3 regions of the Rhizobium sp. NLR22b genome follow, and region 1 is predicted to be linked to each of the others. Evidence: predicted binding sites of a transcription regulator. Region 1 holds the regulator's gene; each other region holds the start of a gene.
What was found. Region 1 encodes LexA, which represses DNA repair genes until DNA is damaged. Its sites were predicted from a motif close to TGTTCNNNNTGTGTTCNG; they were not measured.

Region 1 (10,236 bases):
CTTGTGCTTGACCATGTTGCTGTCGGTCCAGGAGACGTTTGCATCCGGAACATCGCGCAGCGCCAGCGCCATGGCCTTGATGACCATGTCGTTGACCGAGAGCTTGTAGGCCGGGGCATTGTCCTTGCGCGGGGCCGCATCGTTCAGCTGAGCGCGCAGCGCCATCAGAGCATCGAGCTCGCAATCGACGCTGACGTAGAAATGCGGGATCGTCTGCTTGGATTCGACCAGGCGCCGGGCGATCGTCTTGCGCATGCCGTCATGCGGCACGAGCTCATAAGAACCCGGTTCGAAGAGCTTGAGCACGGCTTCCTCGGAAGCGCCCTTCGGCGCTGCAGCGGCCGGGGCCGGAGCGGCCTGCGGAGCGGAAGCAGCAGCGGCCGGAGCCGGCGCAGCCTTGGCGCCACCGCCGGCAACGGCGGCTTCGACATCGCTCTTGATGACGCGCCCATGCGGGCCGGAGCCTGCGACAGCGGAAAGATCGATACCGGCTTCCTTGGCGAGACGGCGGGCGAGCGGCGAAGAGAAGGTGCGGTTACCGCCTGCCGAAACCGATGCCGGTGCAGCGGCGGCAGCCGGAGCGGACTCAGCCTTCGCCGGTGCAGCCTCTGCCTTCGGAGCGGGTGCGGCTTCAGCCTTGGCCGGCGCGGCGGAGCCGGCACCGCTTGCGGCGGCGGCGACATCCTCACCGTCAGCGGCGAGAACCGCAATCAGCGCGTTGACCTTGACGCCTTCGGTGCCGGCCGGAACGACCAGCTTGGCAACCGTGCCTTCATCGACGGCTTCGACTTCCATCGTCGCCTTGTCGGTCTCGATCTCGGCGATGACATCGCCAGACCTGACCGTGTCGCCTTCCTTGACCAGCCACTTGGAAAGATTGCCTTCTTCCATGGTCGGAGAGAGGGCGGGCATCGTGATATTGATCGGCATCGAAATACCCTCCCCTTATTTGTAGCAAACGGCCTTCACCGCATCGACGACTTCGCCGACATTCGGAAGGGCCAGCTTTTCGAGATTGGCGGCGTAAGGCATCGGCACGTCCTTACCGGCGATCGTCAGGATTGGCGCATCGAGATAGTCGAAGGCCTGCTGCATGACGCGGGTGGCTATTTCGGTGCCGACGGATGATTGCGGATAACCTTCCTCGACGGTGACGAGGCGGCCGGTTTTCTTTACCGATTCGATAACGGTCGGCAGATCCATCGGGCGGATGGTGCGAAGATCGATCAGTTCGACATCGATGCCGAGCTGTTCGAGCTCGGCGGCCGCCTTCGTCGCATAAGTCATGCCGATGCCGAAGGACACGACCGTGACGTCCTTGCCCGGGCGATGGATGCGCGCTTTGCCGATCGGCAGCACGAAATTATCGAGCTTCGGCACGTCGAAGTGCTGGCCGTAGAGAATTTCGTTTTCGAGGAAGATGATCGGGTTCGGGTCGCGGATTGCCGCCTTCAGCAGGCCCTTGGCGTCGGATGCCGTGTAGGGCATGACGACTTTCAGGCCGGGGATGGCGCTGTACCAGGCGGCATAGTCCTGGCTGTGCTGGGCGCCGACGCGTGCGGCGGCACCGTTCGGGCCGCGGAAGACGATCGGAGCGCCCATCTGGCCGCCAGACATATACAGCGTCTTGGCGGCCGAGTTGATGATATGGTCGATCGCCTGCATGGCGAAGTTGAAGGTCATGAATTCGACGATCGGGCGAAGGCCGGCCATGGCGGCACCGACGCCGACTCCGGCAAAGCCGTGCTCGGTGATCGGCGTATCGATGACGCGGCGGGGGCCGAATTCCTGCAGCAGGCCCTGCGTGACCTTGTAGGCGCCCTGATATTCGGCGACTTCCTCGCCCATGACGAAGACGTCGTCGCTGGCGCGCATTTCTTCGGCCATGGCGTCGCGCAGCGCTTCACGCACGGTCATTGACACCATTTCGGTGCCAGCTGGAATTTCCGGGTCATTCGGAACGACAGCCTTCGGCTCGGCCGGAAGCGGCGCTGAGGCCGAACCGGTGTTGGTCGGCTTTTCTTCCTGGGCCACCTGCGGAGCGGCGGCGGCCGGCTTGGCGGAAATATCCGAAGCGGATTCGCCGTCCTGCAGCAGCACGGCAATTTTGGTGTTGACCTTGACGCCTTCGGTGCCGGCGTCGACCAGCAGCTTGCCGATGATGCCTTCGTCAACGGCTTCGACTTCCATCGTCGCCTTGTCGGTCTCGATTTCGGCAATGACGTCGCCTGAAGTGACCTTGTCACCTTCCTGCTTCAGCCATTTGGACAGCGTGCCTTCTTCCATGGTCGGAGAGAGGGCGGGCATGAGGATATCGATAGGCATGGGTTCCCTCCCCGATTAAAGCAGAATGTCGGTATAGAGCTCGGATGCATCCGGCTCCGGATCGGCCTGGGCGAAGTCGGCGCTGTCGGCGACGATGTCGCGGACATCCTTGTCGATCGCCTTCAGATCGTCTTCGGAAGCCCAGCCCTTTTCAATGAGGCGCGCCTTCACCTGCTCGATTGGGTCCTGCTCGGAGCGCATCTTCTGCACTTCTTCCTTCGTGCGATATTTCGCCGGATCGGACATGGAGTGGCCGCGATAACGATAGGTCAGCATTTCGAGAATGATCGGCCCCTTGCCGGAGCGGCAATGTTCTAGCGCCTCGTCGGCCGCCGCCTTGACGGCGCGAACGTCCATGCCGTCGACCTGAATGCCGGGAATGCCGAAACCGGAGCCGCGCAGCGAATAGTTCGACTGGGCGGTGGCACGGGCGGTCGAGGTGCCCATGGCGTAACGGTTGTTTTCGACGATATAGACGATCGGCAGCTTCCAGAGCGCCGCCATGTTGAAGCTCTCGTAGACCTGGCCCTGGTTGGCAGCGCCGTCGCCAAAATAGGCGATGGCGACATTGCCGTTGCCGCGGTAGTGGTTTGCAAAAGCAAGCCCCGTTCCGAGCGAAACCTGGGCGCCGACGATGCCGTGACCGCCGTAGAAATGCTTCTCTTTCGAGAACATGTGCATCGAGCCGCCCTTCCCGTGGGAATAGCCGCTGCGGCGCCCGGTCAGCTCCGCCATGACGCCGCGCGCCTCCATGCCGGTTGCCAGCATATGGCCGTGGTCGCGATAGGCGGTGATGACCTGATCGCCTTCCTTCTGTGCCATCTGCATGCCGACAACGACGGCTTCCTGACCGATATAGAGATGACAAAAGCCGCCGATGAAGCCCATGCCGTAAAGCTGACCGGCCTTCTCCTCGAAGCGGCGGATCAGTAGCATCTCGCGATAGGCCTTGAGTTCCTCATCCCGATCGAAGTCGGCTACCGGGCCTCCATTCGATGCTTTGGCTGCTGGTTTTGCTGCAGTTTTGCGGCTGGAAACGGTCGCGGTCTTTCGCGGCGCCATTCAACCCTCCCTATGGGTTTGTCGTTTCTCGGTGGCGCGTACCATAGGGAAGAAATATGACCACAGCAATGCCATAATTGCATGGCTCGTATTCGGCGCTAAATCATTGAAAACAAATCGGGAATTCCAATTAACCCGATTTCGGTTAATTGGAATAATGGTTGAAAATGACGATCTCGTCCGCGCGCGACATATTCAGCTGATATCGCGCCTTTTCGTCCAACATATCCTTGTCGAGCGAGCCATCACTCAGCAGCGCGACCTGGCTTTCCAGATGTTCGCGCTTCGCCTTAAGGACGGCAAGCTCCCTTTCGCGCGCGACGCGCTGACGCTCGAACGTCTCCGTCGCCCGCAGGCCATAATCGCCATGGATGCAATGATAACCGAAATAGGAAAGGAAGGCGACCGTCATGGCCGGAATGACGAAGCGGCCGAGCTTTCTCTTCTTATGATGCTTTGTCCACATACACGCATGCTCTTGAACGCATTACCAATTCGCTCAGCATAACGCGCAGAGATTAACCGTTCATTGACCGTAGAAAGCGCGCACGAAAAAACCCGCGCCGGGAGGCGCGGGTCGAGCCGTTGAAAATCGGAACGATCAGCCTTTGATGATCGAGCGGCCGGCATACTGGGCCTGGGGGCCGAGGCCTTCCTCGATGCGGATCAGCTGATTGTACTTGGCGAGACGGTCGGAACGCGACAGCGAACCGGTCTTGATCTGGCCGCAGTTGGTGGCAACGGCAAGATCGGCGATGGTCGAATCTTCGGTTTCGCCGGAGCGGTGCGACATGACCGCGGTATAGGCCGCCTTATGCGCCGTGTTGACGGCGTCGAGGGTTTCCGTCAGCGAGCCGATCTGGTTGACCTTGACGAGGATCGAGTTGGCGACGCCCATGCGGATGCCGTCGCGAAGGCGGGCGGAGTTGGTGACGAAGAGATCGTCGCCGACGAGCTGGGTCTTCTTGCCGATCAGATCGGTCAGCGCCTTCCAGCCGTCCCAGTCGTCTTCGGCCATGCCGTCCTCGATCGAGATGATCGGGTATTTGCCGGCGAGCTCGGCGAGATATTCGGCCATGGCGCCCGATTCGAGCGTACGGCCTTCCCCTTCGAGAACATACTTGCCGTCCTTGAAGAATTCCGTCGAGGCGCAGTCGAGGCCGAGGCACATGTCGTCGCCCGGCTTGTAGCCGGCTTTCTCGATCGACTTCATGATGAAATCCAGGGCTTCGGGCGCGCTCTTCAGGCCGGGGGCGAAGCCGCCTTCGTCACCGACATTGGTGTTGTGGCCCTGCGCGGCAAGCTCCTTTCGAAGCGTATGGAAGACTTCCGACCCCATACGCACGGCGTCGGCGATCGAATCGGCGCCGACCGGCAGGATCATGAATTCCTGGAAGTCGATCGGATTGTCGGCATGGGCGCCGCCGTTGATGATGTTCATCATCGGCACCGGCAGGAGGCTGGCGGAAGCGCCGCCGACGTAGCGGTAAAGCGGCAGGCCGGATGCCTGGGCGGCAGCCTTGGCGACGGCGAGCGAGACGCCGAGGATGGCGTTGGCGCCGAGGCGCGACTTGTTCGGCGTGCCGTCGAGCTCGATCATGATGTTGTCGATCTGAATCTGGTTTTCGGCGTCGATGCCGCCGATCGCGTCGAAGATCTCGGTGTTGGCGGCCTCGACCGCCTTTTCGACGCCCTTGCCGAGATAGCGCTTGCCGCCGTCGCGCAGCTCGACCGCCTCATGCGCGCCCGTCGAGGCGCCCGAGGGAACGGCCGCGCGGCCCATGCTGCCGTCTTCGAGATAGACGTCGACTTCGACGGTGGGGTTGCCACGGCTATCGAGGATCTCGCGGGCGATGATATCGGTGATTGCAGTCATGGGTTCTTCCTGCTCGGTGGGTGATAAGTCGTTCGAAGCCTGTCATAATCGAAGGCGTGCAAATTACAATGCCGCAATTTCCGGCCTCCGAACCAGCATTCCGTCGTGGCCTAAACCACGAACATGTCAGCTTGTTGAACGTCAGGACTTGGCGATCGCATCGAAGGCAAGCAGCTTCTCGAGCAGTCGCGGCATGTCCTTGAGATAAACCATATTCGGGCCATCGGACGGCGCGTTGTCGGGGTCCTGATGGGTTTCGAGGAAGACGCCGGCAATTCCCGTCGCCACTGCCGCGCGCGCCAGCGTTTCCACGAACTCGCGCTGGCCGCCGGAGGAATCGCCCTGCCCGCCCGGCTGAGCGACGGAATGCGTCGCGTCGAAGATGACGGGAGCGCCCATCGCCGCCATAATCGGCAGCGAGCGCATGTCGGAGACCAGCGTATTGTAGCCGAAGGAAGCGCCACGCTCGCACAAGAGCACATTCGGATTGCCGCTGGCGTTGAGCTTCTTCAGGACGTTCTTCATGTCCCAGGGGGCGAGGAACTGGCCCTTCTTGACATTGACGGCACGGCCGGTCCTTGCGGCGGCGATCAGTAGGTCGGTCTGACGGCAGAGGAAGGCCGGGATCTGCAGGACATCGACCACCTTGGCCACCTCGGCGCATTGCTCGGCCGTATGGACGTCGGTTATGACCGGAAAGCCGAATTCCTTCTTGAGGTCGGCAAAGACCTCCATGCCCTTTTCCAGGCCGATGCCGCGCTCGGCCGAGAGCGAGGTGCGGTTGGCCTTGTCGAAGGAGCTTTTGTAGACAAGACCCATGCCAAGCTTTGCGCAAAGCTCCTTCAGCGTGCCGGCGACCATGAAGGCGTGGTCCCGGTTCTCCATCTGACAGGGGCCGGCAATCAGCGACAGGCGGGCGGTATTGGAAAAGGTGACCTGACCTTCGCCTTCGCCGATCCTGACTTCGGAATTCGTGTCGGTGCTCATCGTGTTTCCTCGAAGGCGAAGAGCGCACCCTGCCCGGGCGTAGACTTCACCAGAATGCGATTGTTCTTGCGCGTGAATGTGATCCCGTTAGCACCCAAATGCGCTTCTGTCACGGCAAGATCGGCGACGGTGAAGAGGATTACCCGGCCGCGCAGACCACGATCGGCGGATGAGACGGCAAGCTCGAAATAGGCCTCCAGCCCTTCGGGCGTCATCAGGCTGATCTTCGCATTTGATGCCGCGATATTCACGCCGAAACCGGTTTTCTCCGCCGCCGCCTGCCCTATCGCAAGCCCGACGAAGGCGGCGAATGCCGCCGGGTCCGGCGCACAAAGCGCGATCTCGGCAATGCCGATCACGCCATTGGCATGCGTCTCCAGCGCGGCGCGATCTGTCGGGAAGGAATTGATGCGCTGGCAGGTAAAGAGAAAGAAATCGGGTGCGCGCAGATCAGCTGCAAAGGCCAGCTTGAAGCTGCCGACGGTCTCCGAACCATCCGGCATCCGCATCGGCCGGCTGAATTGCAACATCTCGCCGGCGCTCGCGCCGTTGCTGACGAAGCGCTTATGATCGAGGCCGGCATCCTCGCTGAGGAAGGCCAGCGCAGACAATCCCTCCTCGCCGCAGCGGAAGCGGAAGGCGCGATTGCGGGCGATGAAGACATTGCCGTGGCGGGCCGCTGCCTCGCTCTCCTCGACGCTCGCCACGCCAAGCGGCTCCAGATAGGTCTTGTCGGCGAAAAAGACGCAGGCATTCTCCGTTCCGAAGGGATGGCGCCCATCGGCGGCGACGGTGAAACCGAGCTTGCCGAGCCTCTCACGCGCCAGATCGATATTGACCACCGGCAGCACGACGTGATCCAGCGGATGCGACTTGGCGGAATGCGCGTTCATGATATCCTCCTGAAAGGGGCAAAGATGTGCGACAGCCCCTCCCCGAATGCAAGCGATGTGCGCCAATCCCGTCGAATGAAATTAAAAATCTCGACGAGTTGGCCCGAAGTTTTACGGAAATTTAGCTACTTGCGGAACACATATGGAACATATAGTGTCTGTTCTGGATTTGTTTCAATCAGGGGTCTGACGTCGATGCTCACGCGCAAACAACAGGAGCTTCTCCTTTTCATTCATGAGCGCATGAAGGAATCCGGCGTCCCTCCCTCCTTCGACGAAATGAAGGATGCCCTGGATCTCGCCTCGAAATCCGGCATTCACCGCCTGATCACGGCGCTCGAGGAGCGCGGCTTCATTCGCCGCCTACCGAATCGCGCCCGGGCGCTTGAAGTGATCAAGCTTCCGGAGGCCTATAACCCCAGCCTGCAACAGCGCCGCGGTTTTTCGCCGAGCGTCATCGAGGGCAGCCTCGGCAAACCCCAGCCGGTCGCCGCCCCCGCTGCCGCAAAGCCGGTCGCCGACAACGGCAACTCTGTCTCCGTGCCGGTCATGGGAAGAATCGCCGCCGGCGTTCCGATCTCGGCGATCCAGAACAACACGCATGACATCGTCATTCCCGCGGACATGCTTGGCTCCGGTGAGCACTACGCGCTGGAGGTCAAGGGCGATTCGATGATCGACGCCGGCATCTTCGACGGCGACACCGTGATCATCCGCAACGGCAGCACCGCAAGTCCCGGCGACATCGTCGTTGCCCTCGTCGACGACGAGGAAGCAACGCTGAAACGCTTCCGCCGGAAGGGCGCCTCGATCGCGTTGGAAGCCGCCAACCCGGCTTACGAGACCCGGATTTTCGGGCCGGACCGCGTCAAGGTGCAGGGCAAGCTCGTCGGCCTCATTCGCCGTTATCACTGACAGCAGCCGGACCGGATTCGGTAAAACTGTCTTTGCGCCAATCATAGGCGCGATGGCGCATCCATGGCCGCGATAGCGCCTCGAATGCGGTTGCGACCTGCAGGCCGGCATCGGCGAAGCGCAATTCGACGGAACCGGTCCTGCGGAGCGTCTCGCCGGTGAAGAGCGTCCCGCCTGAACGGCAGCTGTTGAAACGCAGGCGGACCGAGGTCACGACGATATCGGCCGTATCGCAGGCCGGGCCGAGATAGGCGGCATTGTCGATGACGGTGACGATATGGCCATTGCCGAGTCGTGATGTGCACCACGCCTTCTTGACGCAGGAAAACCGGTTTGCTTCACCGCCTGCTGCGGCTGCCCGCATCGCTGCGCTCGCTTCGTTCTGCTGATCGCGGGAAAGCCTGACTCGGCGGTCTTCTCCTTCCGGCGGGATAGCCGGACCATCCAGCATCTTCGGTGGAACATGTGTCGGCAGGACCAGCGCTCGCTGCCACTGGTCGAAGATGAAATCCGGCGGGTTTTCACGGTTGGACGCGATTGCCTCAGCCGCAACGACCGCAACCAGACCACCATCCTCCGAAATCACCAGATCCGGCGGGCGGGGAGCCGGCAGCAGCAGTACGGTGAGTGTCGAGACGGCGATGATGGATGTGCCGACATGGCGCAGCCGGGTGCGCAGCAGCGTCAGCAGCAGAAAGCCTGCCACCGCCACTGCGAAATACCAGGCGGGCAAGCGGCCGATGCCGATATCGCCGCCCCAGCCGGACACCGTCTTGGCAACCGCAATCACCAGATCGAGGCCGAATCCGACCACCGTCCAGAGCGGAGCATCCAGCCCGAAGGGCATGAGCAGCATCGCCAGCAGCCCGGCCGGCATGACGATGAAGGAGATGATCGGCATCGTCGCAAGGTTTGCCGGCAGGCCGTAAGCCGTCAGGCGATGAAAATGCTCGATCGAAAACAGGGCGGTGGAAAAACCGCCGATCAGCGAGGTCAGGAAGACGCCGCCGAAGAAACCGGCGACGACAACCACCGGCCTGATGATCGGCAATTTCAGGAAAGCGTTTTCACGGACACGCCTGTCCTTCCACAGCTGATAGCCCGATACCAAAGCCAATGTCGCGGCAAAGGACATCTGAAAGCTCGGTCCCAATACTTCCGAAGGTGAAATGGCGATGATGATGAGCGCAGAGAGAACGACATTGCGCAGGCTGATCGACGGCCGATCGAAGAAGACGGCAATCAGCATGATGGTCATCATGATAAAAGCGCGCTCGGCCGAAACCCCGAAACCGGAGATCAGGTAATAGGCGGTGACGGCCATGAGCGCACCGGCGGCGGCGATCTTCTTTGTCGGATAGGCTTGGGCGACGCCGGGAAAGAGGCAGAGCAGCATGCGGAAGCCGACGAAGAAGATGCCGGCCGACAGCGCCATGTTGAGGCCCGAGATCGCGACGATATGGGCAAGGCCGGACTGGCGCAGCGCCTCCGTCGTCGTCTTCGAGATGGCGCGCCGTTCATCCGTCACCAGAGCAGCGGCAAAAGCGCCGGTATCGCCGGGCAGGATCGATCTTATGCGGTCGCCGATGCTGCTGCGCAGCCGGTAGAGCCATTCGAGCAGAGCGTCCGACGTCGAGCTGGCCGCCTGCGGGCCTGCCTCCAAGTCGAGTTTCTCCGGCGCACCATAGAAGAAACCGTTGGCACCGATGCCGTCGAAATAGGCACCGAAGGAGAAATCGTTGAGCGCGGGAAGTGCGGGGCCCGCCGGCGGTGTCAGCCGTGCCTTGCCGGTGATGATGTCGCCGATTTCGAAAGGCGCATCGGCGCCCCGGACGATCGCGGTGATGCGTCTCGGCGGCCGTTTCAGCTCCGGAGCCTCGGTGCCTGTGACGGCAAGAATGTAGCGCCAGCGCCCGCGGCCGTCCCCTTCCCGCCGTTCGACACGGCCGGTCACCGTCGTCGTCACGGATGAATCGAGGATCACCGTCGAAGCCCGCCAGCTCTCAAACTGAGCCGAGAGCATGCCGCCGGCGAAAAGTGCCAGCGCCATCAAACTTGCGCGCAAGGCCGGCCGGCTGGGACCGGTGAGGAAAACCGCGGCCGCCGACACCAGCAAGCAGAGCAGCGATGGAACGAGGGGCAAATCCGATGCCGCAAGAAACCAGAAGGCCGAGCCGG
Region 2 (10,236 bases), on a different contig from region 1:
CATCTGGCCGGCATCGGTCGCACCCTTCGATGTCGTCGTCATCAACATGAAGGTGGGCGATGAGGCCTGCGACGATACTTGCGAGCTGATCTACGCCGCGCTGAAAAAGGCCGGCAAGGATGTGCTGTATGACGATACCGACGACCGGGCCGGCACGAAATTCGCGACGGCCGACCTGATCGGCGTACCTGTCCAGATCATCGCCGGGCCGCGTGCGGTCGCGAACGGCGAGGTCGAAGTGAAGGACCGCAAGACCGGCGCCCGTGAAACGATGACCATCGAAGCGGCGATCAACAGGTTCGTGGCTTAAGGAAACGGAGGCGAAATGGCAGAGGCAGCAGTGGACCGGAGTTCAAAATCCGGCTTGGGTCCGGCTGGCAAGCCATTTTCCACCTTTGAGCGCCTCGTGGCGTGGCGTTATCTGCGCGCCCGCCGCAAGGAGGCCTTCATCTCGGTCATCGCCGGCTTCTCCTTCGTCGGCATCATGCTCGGCGTTGCGACGCTGATCATCGTCATGGCCGTCATGAACGGCTTTCGCACCGAACTCGTCTCGCGCATCCTCGGCATCAACGGTCATATGATCGTGCAGCCGGTCGACGGACCTTTCACTGATTATGCGGATCTCGCCAGCAGGCTCGCCGCCGTGCCCGGCGTCAAGATGGCGCTGCCGCTGGTCGAAGGCCAGGTGCTCGCCTCCGCCCAGGCTGGCGGCAGCACCGGTGCGCTGGTGCGCGGTGTCCGCGCGGAAGATCTGACCAAACTCAAAGCGGTTTCTGAGCATATTAACCCGGGCGACATGGTGGGTTTTGCTTCCGGCCAAGGCGTGTTGATCGGCACCCGCATGGCCGACCAGCTCGGCCTGCGCGTCGGCGACCTGATTACGCTGACGTCACCGGATGGTGACATTACGCCGATGGGCGTCAGCCCGCGCGTCAAGTCCTACAAGATCTCCGGGCTGTTCGAGATCGGCATGTCCGAATATGATTCCTCGATCATCTTCATGCCGCTCGAGGAGGCGCAGCTTTATTTCAATGCCGAGGGGCTGGTGCAGTCGATCGAGCTTTTCGTCGATCACCCCGACGATATCGATGCTCTGAAGCCCAAAGTGGAGGAAGCGGCAGGCCGTCAGATCAACCTCACTGACTGGCGCCAGCGCAACCAGACCTTCTTTTCGGCGCTGCAAGTCGAGCGCAACGTCATGTTCATGATCCTGACGCTGATCGTGCTGGTGGCGGCGCTGAACATCATCTCCGGCCTCATCATGCTGGTGAAGGACAAAGGCAGCGATATCGCCATCCTGCGCACCATGGGCGCCAGCGCCGGCGCCATCATGCGCATCTTCTTCATGACCGGGGCGGCGATCGGCATCGTCGGTACTCTTGCCGGTGTGCTGCTCGGCGTTCTCGTCTGCGTCAATATCGAATCCATCCGCCAGTTCTTCTCCTGGATATCCGGCACCGTGATTTTCAATCCCCAGGTCTATTTCCTCAGCCAGCTGCCGGCCGAGATGGATATCAGCGAAACGATCTCGGTGGTCGTCATGGCGCTCAGCCTCTCCTTCATCGCCACCATCTTCCCGGCATGGCGCGCCTCCAGGCTCGATCCGGTGCAGGCCCTGCGCTACGAATAAGGAATGCCGCATTCATGAACCGCAACGTCGTCCTCAAGCTTACCGGCGTCGAGCGCCATTACGGGCAGGGTGATACGCTGCTCACGATCTTGAAGGGAGCAGATTTCTCGCTGTCGAAAGGGGAGATCGTCGCCCTCGTCGCCCCCTCCGGCACGGGCAAGTCGACGCTGCTGCATGTGGCAGGCCTGCTCGAGCATCCGGATGGCGGCGAAGTCACCATCAACGGCCATGCCTGTGACGGTCTTTCCGACGAGAAGCGCACGGCGATCCGCCGCCGCGAGATCGGCTTCGTCTACCAGTTCCACCATCTCCTGCCGGAATTTTCGGCGCTTGAGAACATCATGATGCCGCAGCTGATCGCCGGTCTGTCCTGGAAGGAAGCCCAGGAGCGAGCTGGTCAGCTCCTCGACTATATGCGCATCGGCCATCGCGGTTCGCATCGCCCGGCCGAGCTTTCAGGAGGCGAACAGCAGCGTGTCGCGATCGCCCGCGCCGTCGCCAATGCGCCGACGCTGCTTCTTGCCGACGAGCCGACCGGCAATCTGGATCCGGAAACGGCAAGCTACGTCTTCGATGCGCTGGAGGCGCTGGTGCGCCAATCTGGCCTTGCTGCCCTCATCGCCACTCACAATCACGAACTCGCCGGCCGCATGGATCGGCGCGTCACGATCTCCGATGGCAAGGTCGTCGACTTCTAGCTCGACTACGGGACGACCAGCCCGCCGCGGTAATCGAGCACATAAGCCTTCCGCCCGGCGACCATGATGCATTCATGGCCACTGAATCGCTCGCAGCCGCCTTCGCTGCGGTCGACATAGCGGCCGAACGGATGATCGAATTCCATTCCGCCGAGAAAGCGGCCCTCCCGATACATTGCCGACAGCGCCGCCTTGATCACGGTCCCGGCGGCTCTGCCGTCGATGAGATCGGACGCGACGACGCAGCCGAAATAATTCATCGCCCAGACGGGTTCGCCGGTAAACCAAACCACTTCCTGTCCGGCGAAATCGGTGCCGCCGAAATAGCTGTCCAGATAACGCCAGTCGCCGCTGAAGTAGCCGATATCATGGGCACCCGGTCGGCAGGGCGGGCGAGGCACACCGCCGCCGACATAGGTCGCGGCTTTCGCCTCTACGATGAAGTCGTTCAGCACCGCGGTGTCGAGCATGATCATCTTCCTCCCTGTCTCATCTGATACGGAAATAGCAGAAGACAGAGAACATAAGAAGTACAAAAGGCCGAGCATTGCTCGATCGCCTTGGGGCAGGTGCATCAGACATCGGATGCGCTGTATGGATCCGTTCGGCAGGCGATGTCGGGCCGGTCGCGCGGAGCATGTTCAAAGCCAGCGCTGAAGCTGTTCGATTCGCAGCACGGAACCCGCATCTTTCAAACGCAAGCGCGAAGGAAAAGATTCCTGTTGACATCGGAACATAGATGGAACAAAGTGAAAACATACCGAGTAAAGGAGAGCCAGATGACTGACATGATCCGTGATATCGCAGCATTCACCTCCATCGCAATGTTCGTTGCCAGCTTCTCGCTTATCGTCATCGCGATCTAAAGTTTTCAGGGGATCGCATGGCAGTCATGCGGTTCACACGCTGGTCTTCTTCTGGACATCATCGCCCTCAATGCCGACAATGCATCCGATTCATTTCGGCTGATTGGGAAGGCATATCATGGCGGAGACGGAAAAGGGTTCAATGGGTGAGGCGACCGGCGGCACGCCGGGCTTCATCCACCTGAGGGTCCACTCCGCCTATTCGCTTCTTGAGGGCGCGCTGCCTCTGAAGAAGATCCTCTACAAGGCGACCGGCGACAGTCAGCCGGCGATCGCCATTACCGACACCAATAATCTCTTCGTCGCCCTTGAATTCTCCCAGAAGGCAATGGACGAGGGCCTGCAGCCGATCATCGGCTGCCAGGTCTCGATCGACATGGAAGACGGATTGGAAAGCGAAAAGCGCGGCGGTCAGCCGGCCCTGATCAAGCTGCCGTCGATCGTTCTTCTTGCCGCGACGGAGGCTGGTTACGAAAGGCTGGTCGATCTCGTCAGCCGCGCCTATCTCGGCGGCGATAGCAACCAGGCCATTCATATCAGAGCTTCCTGGCTGGAAGAGGCAGGCACGGAAGGGCTGATCGCCTTGACCGGCGCGGTGACCGGGCCGGTCGACGCGGCTGTCAGGGAAGGTCACCACGCCCAGGCGGAAGCCCGGCTGCTCACGCTGAAGCGTCTCTTCGGCGACAGACTCTATGTCGAGCTGCAGCGGCACGGCACCTACGACAGGCGGCACGAACAGAAGATCGTCAGGCTTGCTTACACGCATGACCTGCCGCTCGTCGCCACCAACGAAGCCTTCTTTCCGACCCGCGACGATTACGACGCCCATGATGCGCTGATGGCGGTTGCGCATAACGCCATCGTCTCCGACGATAGCCGTTTTCGCCTGACTCCGGATCACTACCTGAAGAGCCGGGCCGAGATGGCCAAGCTCTTTTCCGACCTGCCGGAAGCGCTTGAGAACACAATCGAGATCGCCAGGCGCTGCTCCTTCGTGCTGAAAACGCGAAAGCCGATTCTGCCGCGTTTCACGGGCGCCACCGACGATGCCGAGGAGGCGGAACGCGCCGAGGCAGGCGAATTGCGCCGCCAGGCAGTGGAAGGGCTGGACATGCGGCTTTCGACCCTCGGCATGTCGCCCGGTTACGAGGAAAAGGATTATCGCGAGCGGCTGGAATTCGAGCTCGGCGTCATCGAGCGCATGCGCTTCCCAGGTTACTTCCTGATCGTTTCCGATTTCATCAAATGGGCCAAGCAACATGATATTCCCGTCGGTCCCGGTCGTGGCTCGGGCGCGGGTTCGCTGGTCGCCTATGCCTTGACGATCACCGACGTCGATCCGCTCAGGTTTTCGCTGCTGTTCGAGCGCTTCCTCAATCCGGAACGCGTCTCGATGCCTGACTTCGACATCGACTTCTGCCAGGACCGCCGCGAAGAGGTGATCCGCTACGTCCAGGCGAAATATGGCCGCGAGCAGGTGGCGCAGATCATCACCTTCGGTTCACTGCAGGCGCGCGCCGCCCTTCGCGACGTCGGACGCGTGCTGGAAATGCCTTACGGCCAGGTCGACAAAATCTGCAAACTCGTGCCGAACAATCCCGCCAATCCGACGCCACTCTCAAAGGCGATCGAAGAGGAGCCGAAGCTGCAGGAGGAGGCGGCGAAAGAACCGGTGGTGGCGCGTTTGCTCGACATCGCCCAGAAGATCGAAGGGCTTTATCGCCACGCCTCGACGCATGCCGCCGGCATCGTCATCGGCGACCGGCCGCTGTCCAAGCTGGTGCCGATGTATCGCGATCCGCGCTCCGACATGCCGGTTACCCAGTTCAACATGAAGTGGGTGGAGCAGGCCGGCCTCGTCAAATTCGACTTCCTCGGTCTGAAGACACTGACTGTGCTGAAGGTCGCCGTCGATTTCGTCGCCAAGCGCGGCATCAAAGTCGATCTTGCGGCCATTCCTCTCGACGACAAGCCGACCTACGAGATGCTGTCGCGCGGCGAGACGGTTGGCGTGTTCCAGGTGGAAAGTGCCGGCATGCGCAAGGCGCTGATCGGCATGAAGCCGGACTGCATCGAGGATATCATCGCGCTGGTGGCGCTTTACCGCCCGGGCCCGATGGAGAACATCCCGACCTACAATGCCCGCAAGCACGGCGACGAAGAGCTGGAATCGATCCATCCGATGATCGACCACCTGCTCAAGGAAACGCAGGGCGTCATTGTCTACCAGGAACAGGTGATGCAGATCGCCCAGGTCCTGTCGGGCTATTCGCTTGGCGAAGCCGACCTTCTGCGCCGCGCCATGGGTAAAAAGATCAAGGCGGAGATGGACCAGCAGCGGGAACGCTTCGTCGTCGGCGCCGTCAAGAACGGCGTATCCAAGCCGCAAGCCGACAACATCTTCGAACTCCTGGCGAAGTTCGCAAACTACGGCTTCAACAAGTCGCACGCCGCCGCCTACGCCATCGTCTCCTACCAGACGGCCTACATGAAGGCGCACTATCCGGTCGAATTCCTCGCCGCCTCGATGACGCTCGACATGTCCAACACGGAAAAGGTCAATGATTTCCGACAGGACGCCAAGCGGCTCGGCATCGAGGTGATCGCGCCTTCGGTGCAGACCTCCTTCCGCCATTTCGAGACCGGCGACAATCGTATCTACTATGCGCTGGCTGCCCTCAAAGGGGTCGGCGAATCCGCCGTCGACCACATCGTCGAGATGCGTGGCGACAAGCCTTTTGCCAGCATCGAGGATTTCTGCCTGCGCATCGATCCGCGCCAAGTGAACCGCCGCGTGCTCGAAAGCCTGATCTATGCCGGCGCCTTCGATTGTTTTGGCACGGACCGCGCCCAGCTGGCCGCCGGCCTCGACCGCATCCTCGGTTATGCCCAGCGCGCCCAGGAAAACAAGCTGAGCGGTCAATCGGACATTTTTGGCAGCGCACTAAACTCAGGTCCGGAGAAGATCTCCTTGCCGCCCTATTCACCCTGGCTGGCATCGGAGCGTCTGCTCAAGGAATTCCAGGTGCTGGGCTTCTATCTGACGGCCCACCCGCTCGATTCCTACAACAACATCCTGCAGAAGATGCGTGTGCAGACCTTTGCCGAGTTTTCTCAGGCGATTAAGCAGGGGGCTGCCAATGCGCGCCTTGCCGGAACCGTAATCTCCAAGCAGGAGCGCAAGACCCGCACCGGCAACAAGATGGGCATCATCGTCTTTTCCGATTCCTCGGGCCAGTTCGAGGCGGTGCTGTTTTCGGAGATGCTGAACCAGTATCGCGACGTGCTCGAGTCCGGGAAATCCTTCCTGCTGACCGCGACCGGTGAGGAGCGGCCGGAGGGCATCGGTCTGCGTATCCAGACGATCCAGTCGCTGGAGGAAAAGTCGCTCCAGATGCAGAAGGCGCTGCGCGTCTATATCAGAGATTCCGGGCCGCTGAAGATGGTCGCCGGCCATCTGAACGCCAAGGGCGACGGTCTCGTTTCCTTCATCGTCATCAAGGAGGACGGCAAACGCGAGGTGGAAGTGGCGCTGTCGGAGAAATACCGCATCACTCCGGAGATTGCTGCCGCTCTTCGCGCCGCGCCCGGCGTCGTCGACGTCGAGCTTGTCTGATCAACCCAGTTGATCGTGATCAGCCCGGTTGATCTCATCACCCACGGGTGATCGTGATGAAATCCGTGCCCTCACCGGTTTCGCGACCAAGGCCGGTATCGGAGATCGTCAACGTCGAGCCGGGCGCGATCAGCGCGTCGATCCTGCGGCGTGTTTCGTCGGGGATCGTGATGCGGCTCAGCGAACGGGCGATCGGCCTGCCTGTGACGATCGAACTTTCCTGATTGGTGATCCCGAGCCGCTTCATCGTCTCGCGGGAGAGATTGTTCTCGAGCGTGATGCCCAGCCAATCCGCCGTGCCGGCATGTTCATCGACGGCATGCAGCGTGAAGAAATGCGTGCCGAGTGCTAAGTCCGGATCGGCGATCGTCACCGGGGCCTCGAAGATCGGCCTGAAGGCCTGACGCACCATGATGACGCCGTTCGGCGGTTCACCCTTGCCGGCGGCGGAATAGACCGATGTGAGAAGTCTGTCGGAGACCAGGCTCCTGTCGCCGGCAAATTCCACCGGCCGCAGCATCTTGAAGGCGTTGATCGCCTGCACGGTCGACGGACCGAGTAGGCCGTCCGGACCACCGGCGGAAAAGCCGAGCTGATTGAGTAGCGTCTGGATGTCGATCACCGTCTCGCGCAGCGTGCGCCGCGTGACGAGCATGCTGATCGGTTCGGACGGCGGCTCGGCTTCGGGCGCCGTAATCGACGGATTTGCCGGCATTGGCATCGCCGCGGTATCGTTCATCGCCACCTGCACCGGTGTCCCGGCGCTGTCGGGCATCGAGGGCCGCAGTTCGACATCCGAAAGCAGCGGCATCGCTGCCGGCGCATCGGGGCGGAAAAGGTTCGGATGGTCGATCGGTTGCGGCACCAATTCGTCGTCGCTGATGATGACGGGAATGCCGGGCTCGGTCATTCGGTAGAGCATTTTTGCGAAGGCGCCGGGCATGCGCACGCAGCCGTGCGAGGCCGGATAACGCGGAACGGAATTGGATTCGTGCAGCGCGATGCCGGACCATGTCAGCCGTTGCATGAACGGCATCGGGGCAGCCGAATAGAGGTTGGATTCGTGGTATTTCTGCTTTTCGAGCACCGAAAAAATGCCGCTCGGCGTCGTATGGCCGTCCTTGCCGGTCGAGACCTTCGAGGTTGCGACGACCTCGGTGCCGTCATAAACCACAAGCGACTGCTTGTTCTTCGAGACGAAGATCTGCAGCGTGCGTGCATCCGCGGCCAGAGCAGGGTGCACGAGTGCGGTGGCCGACAGCAAGCCGAGGCCGAAGACGAGACGCGAGAACATGATACCCAACCATACGCAATACTGGTACGCACATTACGGGACGAAGTTTAAGGAAGATTTTAACCCCCGGACTCGGCGGCTCGCCCGGACCGGTGCAGCGGTTCCGCTCTAACGACGCGCATAGGATAAAAGGCAAAGCATGTCGCATCATCAAAGTTTCAGCTGTCTGATTTAACGCATTCGTACGAATTTCGAATAGCCGCGCGCACTTTTGCGCGGGATGTTCTAGTGATCGCGCTTGCCGTTGCCGAAGGTGTAGCCGGTCTCGACTGTGTTCTTGCCGAACTTGTCGCGCAGCTTGTCCATCGCCGCTTCGGCCGCCGCCCGCCGGCCTGACTGCCGGTCGATGAGATCGGGCGGATCGGCGCGAGTGGCGTCGCCGAGATCGGTGACGCCGATGCCGATCAGGCGGAATTTCGTACCGTCCGTTTCCTTTTTGAGAAGCTCGAGCCCGATGCGGAAGATCCTGTCGGCAAGCTGAGTCGGGTCCTCGAGCTTGCGGTTGCGGGTGCGCGTCTTGAAGTCGGCGCTCTTCATCTTCAGCACCACGGTCTGGCCGGCGATATCGTTTTTCTTCAGCCGCCAGGAAACCTTTTCGGAAAGGTTGCGCAGGATCGGCACCAGATCGTCGTGCCGCGAGATGTCGTCGAAGAAGGTCGTTTCGGCCGAAACGCTCTTGGCGGCGTCGTTGAGATGCACCTCGCGGTCGTCGATGCCGCGCGACAGCCGGGCGAGCCGCTGGCCGATGCTGCCGTAGCGGCGCATCAGGTCGTTCTCCTCCATCTGCTGCAACTGGCCGATGGTGCGGATGCCATCCGCCTCCAGCGTCGCGGCAAAGGCCTTGCCGACGCCCCAGATGGTGGTCACGGGACGCGGGGCCAGGAATTCCACCGCTTCTTCGCGGCCGATAACGGAAAATCCGCGCGGCTTCTGCAGGTCGGAAGCGACCTTGGCGAGGAATTTGCAATAGGAAAGCCCGACCGAAACGGTAATGCCGATCTCCTTTTCGATGCGGCGAGCGAATTTGGCGAGCGTGCGCGCCGGTGGATCGTGATGCAGCCTCTCGGTGCCGCCAAGTTCCAGGAAGGCTTCGTCGATCGACAGCGGCTGCACCAGCGGCGTCAGATCCTGCATCAGCGCACGCACCTGGCGCCCAACACGGACATATTTCTCCATGTCCGGGCGTATGACGATGGCCTGAGGACATGCCTCCAGCGCCTTGAACATCGGCATCGCCGAACGCACCCCGTGGATGCGGGCGATATAGCAGGCAGTGGAGACGACACCGCGTTTGCCGCCGCCGATGATGACGGGCTTGTCGGCAAGTTCGGGATTGTCGCGCTTCTCAACCGCCGCGTAGAAGGCGTCGCAATCGATATGCGCAAGCGTCAATGCGTAGAGTTCGCGATGGCGCACCAGGCGCGGGCTGCCGCAGGAAATGCAACGACGCGCCTCGCCCTTCTGCTCGGCAAGGCAGTCGCGACAGAAGCCGGGTGTCTTGTCAGGCGCGGGCGTCATGGTGAGAACAAAGGTTGAACGGCGCGACACTACGCCTTAAGCTTATGAGTCACAAGAGAGGACGGGAGCTTTGCCTTTGGATAAAGATCTTCGTTTCGAGCCGGTGACGGCAGACCGGTGGGGAGACTTCGAAACTCTGTTCGGCCCGCAGGGGGCCTTTTTTAATTGCTGGTGTGTCGCGCTGCACTTGCCGCATGCGGTGAGGACGACGATGACGGCCGACGAGCGCAAGACGCATATGCGCGAGCGGATCGGGGCGGGGCCGCCGCCGGGGATCCTCTGTTATGCAGATGGCGGACCGGTCGCCTGGGTGCAGGTCGGGCCGCGCCACGACGTGCCGCAGTTCAATTCACCGCGCACCGTCTCGCGGCCGCTGGAGGAGGAGGATGCGCGTGATCCCTCTATCTGGGCTGTCAGCTGCTTCTTCCTGCTGCCGAAACTGCGCGGCAAGGGATTAAGTCATCGCCTGCTCGCCGGCGCGATCGACCATGCCCGGCGCCGGGGCGCGCGGCTGCTCGAAGCCTGCCCGATCGATCATGTGAAGCAGTCGAAATCGGTGACGCTCTGCATCGGCTCGACGGCAATCTTCGAGGCAGCCGGATTCGAGACGGTGG
Region 3 (10,236 bases), on a different contig from region 1:
AGCGTCGGCGCCTTGGTGGTGCCGCCGGCGCCGTAGGTCACCGACACGAAATCCGGATCCCAATCCTGCAGCTTGCTGACAGTATCCCAGAGCTGCCCTTCCATTTCCTCCGATTTCGGCGGAAAAAATTCGAAGGAGATCCCGAAGTTGCGCCCGCGTCCTTCGCTTTTCAAAGCCATGTCATACTCTCCCGGCAAATGTGGGTTCGGCGCCTTCGCTCGTTTGCGAAGCCATGAGGCGCCTCGGATCGCGCGCGAGCCAGACGGTGACCGTCAACCCCTGCCCGCCCTGCTGACCCGGATGAAGATCGACGACCTGCTCGACGTCGAGCCCGGCCTTGCGCAACCAGTCGGACATCGCCTGGTGCGAAAAGCCGAGACGGACATGGGCATGTTCGTCTCTGAGATATTCGAGCGTGTGCGGCGCGAGGTCGATGACCACGAGCCGCCCGCCCGGCCGCAGCATGCGCGCCGCTTCCGCGATCGCAATCTCCGGCTGATCGAAGAAATGCAGCACCTGATGGATCGTCACAAGGTCGAAATCCTGCCCCTCGAACGGAAGGTTCAAGATATCGGCGTGGCGCACCGTCGCCTTGGTGATGCGGGACTTGTCGAGATTGGCGCGCGCCACGCTCAGCATGTCGCGACTGGCGTCGACACCGACAGCACGGCGGTAAAGTCCGGACAGGAGTTCGAGGATGCGGCCGGTGCCGGTGCCGAGATCCAGCAGCGAATCGATCGGCTGGTTGCCGAGCAGCCGAATGACGGCGGCGTCGACCTCCTCATCCGCCGCGTGCAGGCGGCGAAGCTCGTCCCATTCCGCGGCATTGCGGCTGAAATAGGCTTGCGCCCGCTCGGCCCGCTGGCGCTTGACAGCCGAAAGACGCTCGCCGTCACGAAGGATGGTCGGGTCGTTCTCGGAGACATGTTTCAGCAGCGCCCGCACCAGCATGGCCGCCTTGCCGTCCTGCTTGAGGCGAAAATAGGCCCAGGCGCCTTCCTGATAGCGTTCGATCAGTTCGGCCTCGCCGAGCAGCTTCAGGTGGCGGGAGATGCGCGGCTGCGACTGGCCGAGGATTTCAGTAAGATCGGTCACCGTCAGGTCGCCGCCGTCGAGAAGCGCCAGAAGACGCAGACGCGTGGGTTCTCCGGCCGCCTTCAAGACGTCCACCAGCCCATCCAGTCCCAGCTTCAAAGGTTCGCTCATCATTGGCCCAATCAAGATATAAAGATATCTTTATGTGATTTGAAAAGCGGTGGCAAGCGGCAATTCGCACTGTTCGCGAAATTGCCTGCGCAAATTGCGACGGGGTCTGACACGAAAAAGCCCCGGTCGAACCGGGGCTTCGGAAGCAGAAATGAAGCAGGGATCAGCGTGTCAGGCGCTTATGGGCCTGGCTGCCCGGATTGAGCGCATCCGGGCCGAGGCGACGGACCTTGTCCTCCTCATAATCCTCGAAGTTGCCTTCGAACCATTCGACATGGCCCTCGCCCTCAAAAGCCAGGATATGCGTCGCCAGGCGGTCGAGGAACATGCGATCGTGGCTGATGACGATGGCGCAACCGGCAAAATTCTCAAGCGCGTTCTCAAGGGCGCCAAGCGTTTCCGTATCAAGGTCGTTGGTCGGCTCGTCGAGCAGCAGAACGTTGCCGCCGGATTTCAACATCTTGGCGAGGTGAACGCGGTTACGCTGGCCGCCCGAGAGACTGCCGACCTTCTGCTGCTGATCGCCGCCCTTGAAGTTGAAGGCGCCGCAATAAGCACGGGAGTTCATGTCGAACTTGCCGAGCTTGATCACTTCGGCGCCGCCGGAGATTTCTTCCCAGACGGTCTTGTTGGGATCGAGCGCATCGCGGCTCTGGTCGACATAGCTGAGGTGCACGGTTTCGCCGATCCGGATCGTACCACCATCCGGCGTTTCCTGGCCGGTGATCATCTTGAACAGCGTCGTCTTTCCGGCGCCGTTCGGACCGATGATGCCGACAATGCCCCCCGGCGGCAGCTTCAGCGACAGGTCGTTGACCAGCGTGCGGCCGTCGAAGCCCTTGGTGATGCCCTCCATCTCGATGACCACCTGACCGAGGCGCTCGCTCACCGGGATGATGATCTGCGCGTCGCCGGGACGCTGCTTCTCGGCCGCCTCCACCAACTGCTCGTAGGATTTGATACGCGCCTTCGACTTGGCCTGGCGAGCCTTCGGGCTGGAAGCAATCCATTCCTGCTCGCGGCTGATCGCCTTCTGGCGTGATGCCTCTTCGCGGTTTTCCTGCAGCATGCGCTTGGCCTTGGCCTGCAGATAGGCGGAGTAGTTGCCTTCATAAGGGATGCCGCGGCCGCGATCGAGTTCGAGGATCCAGCCGGTGACGTTGTCCAGGAAGTAGCGGTCGTGGGTAATCATCATCACGGCGCCGGGATAGTCGCGCAGGTGCTTTTCGAGCCAGGCGATGGTTTCGGCATCCAGATGGTTGGTCGGTTCGTCGAGCAGCAGCAGATCCGGCTGCGACAGCAGCAGACGGCAGAGCGCGACGCGGCGGCGCTCACCACCGGAAAGATTGGTGACATCGGCATCGCGCGGCGGGCAGCGCAGGGCTTCCATCGCCATCTCGACCTGACTTTCCAGATCCCAGAGGTTCTGGCTGTCGATGATGTCCTGGAGCTTCGCCCCCTCTTCCGCGGTCTCGTCCGAGTAGTTCATCATCAATTCGTTGTAACGATCGACGATCGCCGTCTTCGCGGCAACACCTTCCATGACGTTCTCGAAAACCGTCTTGGTGGGGTCGAGTTTCGGCTCCTGCTCGAGATAGCCGACCGTGGCCCCCTCGGCGAGCCAGGCTTCGCCGGTATACTCCTTGTCCTGGCCGGCGATGATGCGCAGCACAGTGGATTTACCGGCGCCGTTCGGTCCGAGGATGCCGATCTTGGCATCCGGGTAGAAGGAAAGGTGGATGTTCTCCAGGATCTTCTTGTTGCCATAAGCCTTGTTGAGGCCGGACATATGATAGATGAATTGACGTGCCATGCTGCGCTGCTCCGGGCGGGAAACTTCGTTTCGTGCCGCTATGTAGGCGAAACAGCGCCTGTGAGCAACGCCGAAACCCGTTTACGCCGGATTCCGGTCAGAAGCCCGCCGCATCGACAACGCCCTCGTCACAGCCGAACGTGGTTTTTCCCGCTCCCTGGATCAGATCGGCAAGGCCCGCGCTTTTTGCCGATGCCGTTCCCGCATCCGCAGACAGGCCGATCGTCAACTCGCTGATCACCCTGACATTGCCGGCTCGCCGGCAGCTCATCTTGACGCGCTCGCCCGCACCCGGCCCGAAGCTCTTGTCGAAAGCAGCCTTGATCGCCTCGGCCTTGACCGCCTTGCCGATATTGGCGGCAAAGAGATCGCGCACGGCCGATGTATTGAGCGCATCCACTAAATGGACGCCGACGCCGAAATAATCCTCAACGCTCATTTTCGTGCAGGTGCCATGCTTTATCCATTCGTGCCGTTCAAGGCCGGACTGGGTGCCGGGCATTGCCTTTGCAAGCGACGCCTGCGTCTCGGCCGAAAGCGCAACCGCGGGCAATGTATCCCATTTGCCGTCCTTGTCGGCAGCCTTCTGGTCCTCACTGACGCCGCAATAATCCTGCCGCATCGGCCACAGGCCGTGCAGCGAGAAATTCGTCGCGTCATGGCGCTCGCCGGTCTGGCTGGCGCATTCGGGCTTCTTCTGGTTCGTCTGGCAGAAGGCGGGCTGCCAGCTCGCAGCAAGAATGAAAAGGGTACGGCCATCGGCCTCCTGCGCCACGGCAGCGCCGGCAAGGATCATCGACAAGGCGAACGTAAAGGTACGCAACTGCATGCTGCTCATTTCAACCCCCAAAGAAGAACAATGCAGGAACAGATAAGCACAAAGAGTAAACGGCAGCAACCCTGAATCGCAGCCGTGCCGAAATTTGTTATCGACTGCGCGTCGCCGGAAACAGCTGACTATTGCGGGGACCTCACTGTCTTAGAGTTACGCGAGCACCGTGTCGCACTTATAGTTGCAGCATATTCGCTTAAATCGATTCCGCTTTAAGGAATTATGCAGTAGCGATCTGCTCTGCTGGGGCGGGGAGGATCCGGATGTTTTCTGATACGCAAAGACTCGCGATAGGGGAAGCGTCTCTGGCCTATCACCATGCCGAGGCTACCCACCCGGCGCGCGGCGTCCTGTTGATATCGCACGGCCTGGCGGAGCATTCGAAGCGGTACGGCCGCTTTGCCGCGGCGATGGCGGCGCGCGGCTACCACGTCTATGCCCATGATCACCGCGGCCACGGCGAGACGACGGCGCCCGACGCGCCGATTGGCCGCTTCGCCGGCCGGGATGGCGTCGACCGGGTGATCGGCGATGTCCATGCCGTGCGCGCCCATGCGGCCTCGCGCCATCCCGGCCTGAAGGTGATCCTCTTCGGCCATTCGATGGGCGGTCTCGTGGCGCTCAATGTCGCCGTCACCGCTCCGGGCGACTTCGACGCTGTCGCCGTCTGGAATTCGAATTTCGCCGTCGGCCTTGCCGGCCGAGCCGCCCAGGCGATCTTGCTTGCCGAGCGGATGCTGAAGGGCTCCGACGTGCCGAGCGGCCTCTTGCCGAAGCTCACCTTCGGAGCTTGGGGAAAATCGATCCCGGACCGCCGCACCGAGTTCGACTGGCTGTCCCGCCATGCCGATGAAGTCGACAAATATATCGGCGATCCGCTCTGCGGCTTCGATGCTTCGGTCTCGCTCTGGCTCGATCTCTTCGAACTGACGTTTCGCGCACCGCAGAAGCTCCATCTCGACCGGCTGCCGCGCGACATGCCGATCCATCTGGTCGGCGGCGGCGAGGATCCGGCGACGGGGCGTGGAAAAGCCATCCTCTGGCTGTCAAACCATTTGAAAGCGCAAGGCTTCTCTCGTATCAGCACTCGGATATATCAGGATATGCGGCATGAAACGCTGAACGAGATCGACGCCGAAGCGGCGACCGCCGCCTTCGCGGACTGGTGCGACGAGGCACTCGCAAGATCCTGAGCCAGAGAGATCCCATCATGAGCAGCACCTCCGCCCGGCCCGCTTCGTCCGCCTCCGAAGTGACGACGGGGCTTGCGCTGATGTTTCTTTCGGTGATGTTCTCGCCGCTCATCGACATCTTCGCCAAGCTTGCCGTCGTCACCGTCCCCTCCGCCGAGATCACCGCCGGCCGCTTCCTCGTGCAGGCGCTCTGCATGCTGCCGATCGTGCTATGGCGACGCAGCTTTACCGATTTCTCGTGGCGCCAGAGCCTGTTCCACGCCATCCGCGGCTTCGTCATCACCGTCTCGATGATCTCTTTCGTCACCACGCTGAAATATATGGCGGTCGCCGACGCGATCGCGATCTTCTTTATCGAGCCGATCATCGTGACGATCCTCGGCGGCATTATCCTCAAGGAGACGATCGGCTGGCGGCGCTATACCGCCTGCGGCGTCGGCTTCTTCGGGGCGATGCTGATCATCCAGCCCAGTTTCGAGGAGGTCGGCTCCATCGCGCTCCTGCCTGTCGTCAGCGCGCTCTGCATTGCGATCTTCGTGTTGATGACCCGCGTCCTCTCGCACCGGGAGGACCCCTGGTCGATGCAGTTCCAGATGGGCATCTGGGGCTTGCTCTTCTGCGCTTTCCTGCTTTTTGTCGGCGAAGGAAGCGGCTCCGATCTCTTCGATCCCGTCATGCCTGCAGGCAGCGCCTGGTTCTACGTGGCCGGCGTCGGCGCCATGGCCGCGATCGCCGGCATCCTCGGCGTCTATGCCTTTCGTGCGGCACCGGCGTCGACGCTGGCGCCGCTGCAATATTTCGAGATCGTTTCGGCAACGATCTTCGCCTGGCTTGTTTTCGGCGATTTTCCGGATGCGATCAAATGGCTCGGCATCACGATCATTATGGCGTCGGGCTTCTACATCCTCTGGCGCGAGCGCCGCTTTGCTTCAAAGCCGGTATCCGATACATCTGAGGTGACGCTGGCGCCGTAGACACCGACGGGAGGAACATGACCGAGACCGCGACGAACATGCCGCCGCTTGCCGGCATCCGGGTGATCGAGCTTGCCCGCGTGCTCGCCGGCCCCTGGGCGGGCCAGATGCTTGCCGATCTCGGCGCCGACGTCATCAAGGTGGAAAATCCCGACGGTGGCGACGACACCCGCCAATGGGGACCGCCCTTCGTCGAAGGTGCCGACGGCGAAAATCTCTCGGCCGCCTATTACCACGCCGCCAATCGCGGCAAGCGCTCAATCACCGCCGACCTCAAGAGCTCTGAGGGCCAGGATCTCGTTCGTCGCCTCACAGCCACAGCCGATGTAGTGATCGAGAATTTCAAGGTCGGAGGCCTCGTCAAATACGGGCTCGATTACGACAGCCTGCGCAAGCAGAACCCGAGGCTCGTCTATTGCTCGATCACCGGCTTCGGCCAGACCGGCCCCTATGCCGGCCTCGCCGGCTACGATTACATCGTCCAGGGCATGTCCGGCTTCATGTCGATAACAGGCGAGCCGGACGGCCAACCGATGAAGGCGGGCGTGGCGATCGCCGACATCTTCACCGGCATCTATGCCGTCTCGGCGATCGAGGCCGCCCTGATCCATGCCCTGAAAACCGGACAAGGCCAGTTGATCGACATGGCCCTGCTCGACGTGCAATCGGCCGTCCTCGCCAATCAGAACATGAATTACCTCATCTCCGGCGCCGCACCGACCCGCCTCGGCAACGCCCATCCGAACATCTCGCCCTATGAGGTCGTACCGACGGCCGACGGTTATCTCATCCTGGCCGTCGGCAATGACGGCCAGTTCCGCCGCCTCTCTGCCATCCTCGGCCTGGAGACGATCGCGGATGACGAGCGTTTCTCCACCAACAAGGCCCGCGTCGCCAACCGCGGCGAGGTGCGCCGCCTGATCTCCACCGAGACGCTGAAATGGCAGAAGGCGGATCTCCTGAAGGCCTGCGAGCAGAACGCGGTTCCATCGGGCGCGATCAACACGATCGAGGAAATGTTCGCCGACCCGCAAGTGAAGGCTCGCGGTCTGCGCATCGACCTTGCCGATGCCGCCGGCACCGTCATCCCCGGGGTCAGGACGCCGGTGGGGCTGTCGGAAACACCATTGCGCTACGTCAGGCCGAGCCCGCGTCTCGGCGAACACAGGGAAGAAATTCTGGCGGAACTCGCCGAGCTTGAGAGGAAGACATCGTCATGAAGAAGGTATCATTATGAAACAAACGGGCGGGGAACTGATCGTCGAGGCGCTGAAGGCGAACGGTGTCAAACGCCTCTCCTGCGTGCCCGGCGAGAGTTTCCTCGCCGTGCTCGACGCCTTGCGTGACAGCGATATCGACGTCCTCGTCTGCCGGCAGGAAGGCGGGGCGGCGATGATGGCGGATTGCTGGGGCAGGCTCACCGGCGAACCCGGCATCTGCATGGTGACCCGCGGCCCCGGCGCCACCAACGCCTCCGCCGGCCTGCATATATCAAGGCAGGATTCGATCCCGATGATCCTCTTCATCGGCCAGGTGCAGCGTGATGCACGTGAGCGCGAGGCCTTCCAGGAGGTCGAATTCCGCCGCGCCTTCACCGAATTCGCCAAATGGGTGGGTGAAATCGACGATGCCGCCCGAATTCCCGAATTCGTCACCCGCGCCTTTGCGATCGCAACCTCCGGCCGTCCCGGCCCCGTGGTGCTGACGCTGCCGGAAGACATGCTGCGCGACGAGGTCGAGGCGCCCCTCGCCAGGCGTTATGCCAACGTCGAGGCGCATCCCGGCCCCAGCCAGATCGACGATCTCTATCTGCGTCTGCTCAAAGCTGAGCGACCGGTGGTGATCCTCGGCGGCACGCGCTGGGATGCCGATGCCGTCGCCGATTTTGCAATCTTCGCCGAGCGTTTCCAATTGCCGGTCGGCTGCTCCTTCCGCCGGCAGATGCTGTTCGATCACCTTCATCCCTGCTATGCCGGCGATGTCGGCATCGGCATCAATCCGGCGCTCGCCAAGGAGATCAAGGAGAGCGACCTGGTGATCCTGCTCGGCGCCCGCATGTCGGAAATGCCCTCGTCGTCCTACACGCTGATCGACATCCCCTACCCCCAGCAATCGCTGGTCCACGTCTATCCCGATGCGTCCGAACTCGGCCGTATCTATCGCCCGGATCTGGCGATCTGCGCGGCACCGGCCGATTTCGTCGCTGCACTTACCGATCTGAAAGCGCCGACCGAGCCGCACTGGGCGGAGCGCACGGAGCGCATGCACCAAGCCTATCTCGCCTGGTCGAAGCCGCCAGCGATAGGTCCTGGCGCTGTCCATATGGGACCGATCATGGAGTGGCTGGAGGCGAATACCAGGCAGGACGCAATCTTCACCAACGGCGCCGGCAACTATGCCACCTGGCTGCATCGCTTCCATCGTTTCCGCCGCTTCAACACCCAGGCCGCGCCCACCTCCGGCTCGATGGGTTACGGGTTGCCCGCCGCGGTGGCCGCCAAGCGGCTTTTTCCCGAGCGTGAGGTCATCTGTTTTGCCGGCGACGGCTGTTTCCTGATGCATGGCCAGGAATTCGCCACCGCCATCCGCTACGGTCTGCCGATCATCGCAATCGTCGTCAACAACGGCATGTACGGCACGATCCGCATGCATCAGGAGCGCGAATATCCCGGCCGCGTCAGCAGCACCGATCTCACCAACCCCGACTTCGCGGCCCTTGCCCGCGCCTATGGCGGCCACGGCGAGACGGTGGAAAGCACGGAGGAATTCGCCCCGGCTTTCGAGCGCGCGCGAAGAAGCGGCAAACCGGCGATCATCGAGGTGAAGCTCGATCCGGAAGCGATCACACCGACCAGAACGCTTTCGGAAATCGCGCAAACAAAAAGCCGGTAAGGGCGCCCCACCGGCTTTGAGAGACGGAACTGCGGCGAACTTAGTCGAGCGCAGCCGTAACGATGAACTCGACCTTGTATTTCGGCGCGGCGAGCTTGGCTTCGCTGGTGGCGCGTGCCGGCGGATTGGCCGGATCGATCCAGGCTTCCCAGGCTGCGTTCATCTCGCCGAAATAAGCGATGTCGGAAAGATAGACGAGGGTCTGCAGGATCTTCGACTTGTTGCTGCCGGCGGCCGCCAGCAGACGGTCGACTTCGGCGAGCGCAGACTTGCACTGATCGGTGACGCTTTCGCCCTCACCCACCTGGCCTGCGAGGTAGACCGTGTTGCCGTGAATGACGGCGCCGCTCATGCGCGCGCCGACGTCGATACGCTTAATGCTCATTATCGTCTCCTGCATCAATGAAAGGTGCCGGCGCTGAGGTTCAACGCCGGAAGTAGGAGCCCGGAAAGGGCGGTTAATTGCGGATATGCTGAGTTTTCTGATAGATCGCCGTCGAGCGCGCGCCCGAGCGGCAATAGCCAAGCATTGGCCGCGGGAATTCGTCGAGCGCGTCGACCATGCCCTGCACTGCCTCTTCGGTCACGCCCATCGGTCCAACCGGCACATGAGCGATGTCGAGTCCGAGCTCTTTGGCACGCGCCTCGATGACGGAAAACGACGCCTGGTCGTGGCTTTCATGGTCGGGGCGATGGCAGACGATCGATTTGAAGCCCAACGCCTTGATCTCATCGAGGTCCTCAAGCGTGATCTGTCCCGAAACCGAATATTCATCGTCGATCTGGCGAATATCCATCGTCTTGTCTCCTCAAAGATCGTGGGCTGAAGGTCTACGACGGGAGGCCCGCAAGCGTCAACAACACTTCACTCACAGGAAGGCAAAGGTCAGCGCATAGCTGCGGCTTTCGCCCGGGGCGAGCATGTTGAATTCACCGGCCGCATGAAGCTCGTCGCGCAATACCCAGCGATGCGACACCGGCTCGATGCCGATAATATGAGCGGGCGCCTTCTGGTTCCGCCAAACCTGCAGATAAGGCAGCGTATCGGCGCGGAAGCGCACGTTGAGCGTCCTGCCGCCAATTGCGGCGATCGGCCCGAGCCGGACTTCCGCCGAGCCCTCCTCCGTCGCCGTCGCCGGCACACAGAAGATGCCGCCGGGCTCCTCGCCGAATGTCCAGGGGAAGCCGCCATTCTCCAGCATCCGGCCTTCGAGCCGCGTGCCGTCGTCCAGCCATTTGCCGCCGACATTCATATGGTACATCAGGAAGGTCGGCACCGCCTGATCGCTGGTATTGATAACCCGGTCTTCGAGCCGCACCTCGCCG

Region 2: a site for LexA is predicted at 3,058-3,075, ahead of dnaE (DNA polymerase III subunit alpha). Genes of this name have one in related genera too.
Region 3: a site for LexA is predicted at 3,872-3,889, ahead of HJC00_RS10960 (ribonuclease T2 family protein). Genes of this name have one in related genera too.

The regions. Positions count from the first base shown of each region.
Region 1 is NZ_JABDWM010000009.1:166,273-176,508, forward strand. Features, by position in the region: gene HJC00_RS16690 (pyruvate dehydrogenase complex dihydrolipoamide acetyltransferase) at 1-930, opposite strand, end outside; gene HJC00_RS16695 (pyruvate dehydrogenase complex E1 component subunit beta) at 946-2,325, opposite strand; gene pdhA (pyruvate dehydrogenase (acetyl-transferring) E1 component subunit alpha) at 2,341-3,387, opposite strand; gene HJC00_RS16705 (septum formation initiator family protein) at 3,533-3,853, opposite strand; gene eno (phosphopyruvate hydratase) at 3,989-5,263, opposite strand; gene kdsA (3-deoxy-8-phosphooctulonate synthase) at 5,405-6,250, opposite strand; gene HJC00_RS16720 (VOC family protein) at 6,247-7,143, opposite strand; gene lexA (transcriptional repressor LexA) at 7,339-8,058, shown strand; gene HJC00_RS16730 (ComEC/Rec2 family competence protein) at 8,039-10,236, opposite strand, start outside.
Region 2 is NZ_JABDWM010000014.1:107,480-117,715, forward strand. Features, by position in the region: gene proS (proline--tRNA ligase) at 1-310, shown strand, start outside; gene HJC00_RS22125 (lipoprotein-releasing ABC transporter permease subunit) at 326-1,630, shown strand; gene HJC00_RS22130 (ABC transporter ATP-binding protein) at 1,645-2,328, shown strand; gene HJC00_RS22135 (DUF5680 domain-containing protein) at 2,334-2,798, opposite strand; gene dnaE (DNA polymerase III subunit alpha) at 3,313-6,810, shown strand; gene HJC00_RS22145 (L,D-transpeptidase family protein) at 6,848-8,104, opposite strand; gene HJC00_RS22150 (DNA polymerase IV) at 8,330-9,622, opposite strand; gene HJC00_RS22155 (GNAT family N-acetyltransferase) at 9,699-10,236, shown strand, end outside.
Region 3 is NZ_JABDWM010000005.1:223,286-233,521, forward strand. Features, by position in the region: gene metF (methylenetetrahydrofolate reductase [NAD(P)H]) at 1-179, opposite strand, end outside; gene HJC00_RS10950 (metalloregulator ArsR/SmtB family transcription factor) at 181-1,206, opposite strand; gene ettA (energy-dependent translational throttle protein EttA) at 1,370-3,019, opposite strand; gene HJC00_RS10960 (ribonuclease T2 family protein) at 3,117-3,857, opposite strand; gene HJC00_RS10965 (alpha/beta fold hydrolase) at 4,115-5,044, shown strand; gene HJC00_RS10970 (DMT family transporter) at 5,062-6,018, shown strand; gene HJC00_RS10975 (CaiB/BaiF CoA-transferase family protein) at 6,036-7,238, shown strand; gene HJC00_RS10980 (thiamine pyrophosphate-binding protein) at 7,252-8,910, shown strand; gene HJC00_RS10985 (RidA family protein) at 8,951-9,295, opposite strand; gene HJC00_RS10990 (TIGR01244 family sulfur transferase) at 9,369-9,707, opposite strand; gene HJC00_RS10995 (DUF4432 family protein) at 9,780-10,236, opposite strand, start outside.